Linked DNA regions of Geobacillus stearothermophilus ATCC 12980. The protein of the gene in region 1 interacts with the protein of each later gene in a pairwise test. Links are inferred from orthologs where the notes say so. Each region holds a gene or a part of one and is shown in the gene's direction. Other genes may lie near its edges.

Region 1 (2,947 bases):
AGTACTCGTGGCTGCAGGAATCGGCGCGCGAGTTTCCGGGGCGGGACGAGCTGGCCGAGATGTTCCGCGCCGCCGGTTTTGTCGATGTCGAGGTCAAACCGTACACGTTTGGCGTGGCGGCGATGCACTTGGGCTATAAACGGTGAGTTAAGGTGAACAACATGAAGTTAAAGGCGATGTATTCGTTTTTAAGCGATGATTTAGCGGCGGTCGAAGAGGAGCTTGAGCGGGCGGTTCAGTCGGAATACGGGCCGCTTGGGGAAGCGGCGCTCCATCTGTTGCAGGCGGGCGGAAAGCGGATCCGTCCCGTTTTTGTCTTGCTTGCCGCCCGCTTCGGCCAATATGACCTTGAGCGGATGAAGCATGTTGCCGTTGCGCTCGAGCTCATTCATATGGCTTCGCTCGTCCACGACGATGTGATCGACGACGCCGATTTGCGCCGCGGCCGGCCGACGATCAAGGCGAAATGGAGCAACCGGTTCGCCATGTACACAGGGGATTATTTGTTTGCCCGCTCGCTCGAACGGATGGCGGAGCTCGGCAACCCGCGCGCCCATCAAGTGTTGGCGAAAACGATCGTGGAAGTGTGCCGCGGGGAAATTGAGCAAATTAAAGACAAGTACCGGTTTGATCAGCCGCTGCGCACGTATTTGCGGCGCATCCGTCGGAAAACGGCGCTGCTCATCGCCGCGAGCTGCCAGCTTGGCGCCCTCGCTGCCGGCGCGCCGGAGCCGATTGTGAAGCGGCTGTACTGGTTCGGCCATTATGTCGGCATGTCGTTTCAAATTACCGACGACATTCTCGATTTCACTGGGACGGAGGAACAGCTCGGCAAACCGGCCGGAAGCGACTTGCTACAAGGAAACGTCACCCTTCCTGTGCTGTATGCCTTGAGCGATGAGCGGGTGAAGGCGGCCATTGCAGCTGTCGGTCCGGAAACGGACGTTGCGGAAATGGCGGCGGTCATTTCCGCCATTAAGCGGACGGACGCCATTGAGCGGTCGTATGCGTTAAGCGACCGTTACCTTGACAAGGCGCTTCACCTTCTTGACGGACTGCCGATGAATGAGGCGCGCGGCCTGTTGCGCGACCTCGCCCTTTACATCGGGAAAAGGGATTATTAACGCTTTCAAGGACGTTGTTGCTAATGGCGCGAAACAATGATACTATGGTGGTTGGGAATCCGTTTCCTAGTACATACGACAGTAGGGGGGGAGAATGAATGGCAGAACGGACATTTTTAATGGTAAAGCCAGACGGGGTTCAGCGCAATTTGATCGGCGAAATTGTTTCGCGCTTTGAGAAAAAAGGCTTCCAGCTTGTTGGCGCGAAGCTGATGCAAGTGTCGCGCGAGCTGGCTGAGCAGCACTATGCCGAACATAAAGAGCGTCCGTTTTTCGGCGAGCTTGTCGACTTTATTACATCCGGACCGGTGTTTGCGATGGTGTGGGAGGGCGAAAATGTAATCGCCGCCGCCCGGCAAATGATGGGGAAAACGAACCCGCAGGAAGCCGCACCGGGCACGATTCGCGGCGACTTCGGCTTGACGGTCGGCAAAAACGTCATTCACGGCTCCGATTCGCCGCAAAGCGCGGAACGCGAGATCAACCTGTTTTTCAAAGAAGAAGAGCTTCTCAACTATACAAAATTGTTGAACGAATGGCTCTATTAACAAAAAGACCGGCCGCCCATCGGCCGGTTTTTGCCGTTTTTGTACATTGACAGGAGAGAGGAACAGGGGAAGATGGACGATTATGCGCAATTCATTGCTAAAGTGAAGCGAAAAACCGGCATTGACTTATCGCTATATAAGGAAGCCCAGATGAGGCGGCGTTTGGCGTCGTTGTACATGAAAAAAGGGCTAAAGAGCTTTGCCGAGCTGTTTGCAGCGATGGAAAAAGACTTGTCGCTCTGGCATGAATGTCTTGATCGGATGACGATCAACGTGTCCGAGTTTTATCGCAACGCCAAACGATGGGAGGTGCTTGAACGCGTCATTTTGCCGCGGCTGTTGACGAAACATCCGCGCCCGAACGTGTGGAGCGCCGCCTGCTCAACCGGCGAGGAGCCGTACACGCTCGCGATGGTGCTCGCAAAACGATTGCCGCTTCACCGCGTGTCGGTGTTGGCGACCGACATTGATGATAATGCGCTCGCCCGCGCGCGCCTCGGCTTGTACAGCGAACGGTCGCTTGTAGAGTTGCCCGAGGAAATGAGAAAAAAGTTTTTTACGAAAGAAGGCGAGTATTATAAAATAGACGAAAGGCTGAAACAAACGGTCAAGTTTCAAAAGCACAACTTGCTCACGGATCCGTTTCCGCGCAACATGGATTTAATCGTTTGCCGCAACGTGCTCATTTATTTCACTGAAGAGGCGAAGCGGATGCTGTATCGGAAATTTCATGATGCGCTCCGGCCCGGGGGCGTGCTGTTTGTGGGGAGCACGGAGCAAATTTTTAACCCGTCCTTATACGGTTTCGAAGTCGAGGAGACGTTTTTTTATCGGAGAAAATAGCGGGTGCCGCGCTCTTTTTTTTACAGAAACTATTTTCATTTTTCAAATTTATGATATATTTTTACATAAACGCGTTAAAGAGCTGAAGGGAGAGACAAACATGCGCTACTTGACAGCAGGGGAGTCGCACGGGCCGCAATTGACGGCGATTTTGGAAGGAGTGCCGGCTGGGCTTGAGCTGCGCGCCGAGCATATCAACAAGGAGCTGGCGCGCCGGCAAAAAGGGTATGGGCGCGGGCGGCGCATGCAAATCGAAAAGGACGTGGTGAATATCACCGCCGGCGTCCGGCACGGGAAAACGCTCGGCTCGCCGATTGCGCTGGTTGTGGAAAACCGTGATTTTAAACATTGGCAAACGATTATGGCCGTTGAACCGATCGATGATGAAACGGAGATCAAACGAAAAGTGACGCGTCCGCGCCCGGGTCATGC
Region 2 (2,976 bases), 190 kb from region 1 along the record:
CAAAGAAGGAGGCAGTCTTTTCATCATTTGCCTCCTTCTTTCCGTTATGGTTTAGCAATCAAGCGGCTGATCGCCGCATAATCCATATCGCTTCGCACGTTATAGGCGCCGGGGCGGATCGAGCGCGTCAGCCCGTGCTGTTGCAAATACTCGCGAAACGTGCGAGCGCTTTGAATAATGCCGGCATCCTCAAGCTCTTTGGCGAACGTTTCCGGAGTGTCGCCTTTTTGGATGACAAGGCGGTATATGTATACTGTTTTCGCCGGTTGCGCAGCCGGCTGTTCAGCCGACGTTTGCCGGCCGCGGCGAAGTTGATCGTATTCGCTTTTCGCAATGGCAACAAGCCCGCGTTGTTCGAGAAACGCTTGCACTTCCGCTTCCGTCGGCGCATCGGGGGCGGAATGATAATACGAGACGCCGATGAATGACGTGGCAACAAGCAGGCCGAGAGCAAAGGCGCGCATCGTCCGTTTCTTCATCGCAGCAATCTCCTCACGATCCGCTCGACCTCGGCAACCGTCAAACCGGTCTCTTGCGCAATCTCTTCGAGCGGAAATCCTTGTTTATGCAAAAAGAAGATGCGCCGCTCGGTGTCGGAAAAAGGACCGCGGCGGGGCGGGCGCCGGCGCTCAGGGATGAGCAGTTCCTCCTCGATGACTTGCAGCCTTTTTTTCATTTGATACGTTTCTTGCGCCAACGAGACAGCCAGCTGGTCAATTTGTTCTTCAAGCGACTTCCATTCGTCTTTGGCGAAAAAGGAAAGGACAAGCAAAAGAATCGATAAGGCCGCCAAGGCGATGATCGTGTATTCTACCATCATGAATCCCTCCTCTTTTCACTATATCATATCGCATTCTATTTGTGGCCGGTCTTGTGGAAAAAGATAAAATGGAGGGAAATGAAATTTAGAGGTGGAAATCGTCGCAGAAAAATGCTATCATAGAAAGGTCTGATTATATAAAGCACGTTTGGAGGGAAAAAGGATGCGTGTGAACATTACACTGGCATGCACAGAATGCGGCGAACGCAACTATATTACGTCCAAAAATAAACGCAACAACCCGGAACGTCTTGAACTGAAAAAATATTGCCCGCGGGACCGCAAAGTTACGTTGCACCGCGAAACGAAGTAAGCAGTAGGAACGCCATTCCTGCTGCTTTTTTATCTTTCGGGCAGAAAGGGGAGCGACGATGGACCGCAAACGGGAACTGCGCCGTCATATGCTCAGCCGGCTTCGGCAGCTTCCGGCGCCTGAAAAACGAGTTTGCGACCGGCAAATTGCCGGTTATTTATATCAATGGACGCCGTGGAAACAAGCCCGGGCGATCGCCATCACGGTGGCGCGGGAGACGGAAGTGGATACGGCGCCGATCATTGAACAAGCTTGGAGGGAAGGAAAAAAAGTCGGCGTGCCAAAATGCGACCCAGCGGCGAAAATGATGACGTTTCGGCGGATCGTGTCGTTTGCCCAGCTTGAAGAGGCGTATGCCGGGCTGCTTGAGCCGATCGAGGAACAAACGATGGCGATGGATCGCGAGGAGTTTGATCTCATTATTGTTCCAGGAGTGTGTTTTGCCAAAAATGGCTTTCGGATCGGCTACGGCGGCGGGTATTATGACCGGTACTTGCCGGGGGCGGCGGCAGTGACGGCGGCGCTTGCCTATTCGTTTCAAGTGGTGGACGACATCCCAGCAGAAGAACATGACGTGCCGGTAGAGTTCATTATTACCGATAAAGGGGTCATTCGCTGTGAGCGGTGAATGGGCGTATATTGCTGCATCCGCCATCGCAGCCGGCAGCGGGTGGCTGCTGCGCTTGCTGTCCGCCTCGGGAGCGGCGGCGACCGTTGTTGTCGGCGCCTTGGTTGGGTATGGTTTTTCATGGAGCGGGCTATGGTTGCTAGGATTATTTTTTGCCAGCTCCAGCTTTTTCAGCCATATCGGGAGACGGAAAAAGGAGAAACTCGCCGAAAAGGTGGCAAAAGGGGGGCGGCGTGATGCGGTCCAAGTGCTGGCCAACGGTGGAGTGCCGGCTGCGCTCGGACTGCTGGCGGCACTGCTCCCTGACCCGGTTTGGAACGAGCTGTTCGTCGTCGCGGTCGCGGCGGCGAACGCCGATACATGGGCGTCGGAAATCGGTGCCTTGAGCCGGCGTCCGCCGCGGACATGGCCGAGTTTTCAGCCGGTCGAGGCCGGCACTTCCGGAGCGGTGACGCTCCTTGGCACGGCCGCTTCCCTTGCTGGGGCGCTGTTCATCGCCGCCAGCGGCGCGTTGCTCCTTCCCGCTGCACCGTGGCTCCCCCTTGCACTGTTCGGCTGGTTTGGCAGCTGGCTGGATACATGGCTTGGCGCCGCCTGGCAGACCGTTTACCGCTGTCCGGTATGCGGGATCGCCACCGAGCGAAAACAGCATTGCGGGCGGATGACCGTTCAGGTGAAAGGATGGCGCTGGCTTGACAACGATGCCGTCAACGTCTTGTCGGCTGCCGGTGCGGTGCTTGCCGCCGCCCTTGTGCTGGGGCGTTAGGCCGTCTGCTTCATAATTAAGGGGAAAAAGGGAAAAAGAATAACGAGCATGTCATATTGATGAAGGGGGAACACCAATGAACAAATGGTCGTACTCGCTGTTGGCGGTCGCAGCCGGATGGCTCACCTATCGCTATCGTTACCGAATGGCTGACTGGGCGTTGCGCATTCCGCCGCTGCGAAAGCAGCTTGTTCGCTTTGCGCTCAACATTCCGGCGGTGCGCAACGCGGTTGTGTCGCAAATGTTGCGCTAGAGAGGCGGTGGCCGGCTGGCCGTTTTATGATGCCGCGAACGGGAAGCTGGCCACCCTTATCGTCGATTTCAAAGCGGGCGGGGGGGAAAAAGCGCGCCTGGGGCGGGAACGGCACAGCCTCCCTCTGGCTTGCGCTGGATCATCCAGACAGCCGGAGCTTTGCTGTCCGCTGGGTTCGGCCTGCTGGAGAAAAGGA

Evidence for each region. Proteins that work in one complex are often made in the same cells at the same time.
Region 2: the proteins of ndk (region 1) and QSJ10_RS10305 interact in binary tests that used the Escherichia coli proteins (3 or more experiments, as listed by UniProt). The link is inferred for Geobacillus stearothermophilus ATCC 12980 from one-to-one orthologs.

Annotation. Positions count from the first base shown.
Region 1 is NZ_CP128494.1:1,704,904-1,707,850, reverse strand. It holds ndk (nucleoside-diphosphate kinase), read left to right. Parts: upstream 1-1,222; coding sequence 1,223-1,672; downstream 1,673-2,947. Other genes in the region: aroC (chorismate synthase), read left to right, coding at 2,616-2,947; QSJ10_RS09200 (CheR family methyltransferase), read left to right, coding at 1,745-2,515; hepT (heptaprenyl diphosphate synthase component II), read left to right, coding at 162-1,124; menG (demethylmenaquinone methyltransferase), read left to right, coding at 1-146. UniProt on the Escherichia coli protein: Major role in the synthesis of nucleoside triphosphates other than ATP. The ATP gamma phosphate is transferred to the NDP beta phosphate via a ping-pong mechanism, using a phosphorylated active-site intermediate.
Region 2 is NZ_CP128494.1:1,894,675-1,897,650, reverse strand. It holds QSJ10_RS10305 (5-formyltetrahydrofolate cyclo-ligase), read left to right. Parts: upstream 1-1,191; coding sequence 1,192-1,761; downstream 1,762-2,976. Other genes in the region: yqgO (protein YqgO), read left to right, coding at 2,604-2,780; QSJ10_RS10300 (DUF92 domain-containing protein), read left to right, coding at 1,751-2,527; rpmG (50S ribosomal protein L33), read left to right, coding at 984-1,133; QSJ10_RS10315 (hypothetical protein), read right to left, coding at 476-817; QSJ10_RS10320 (MltG/YceG/YrrL family protein), read right to left, coding at 45-479. UniProt on the Escherichia coli protein: Involved in the removal of 5-formyltetrahydrofolate.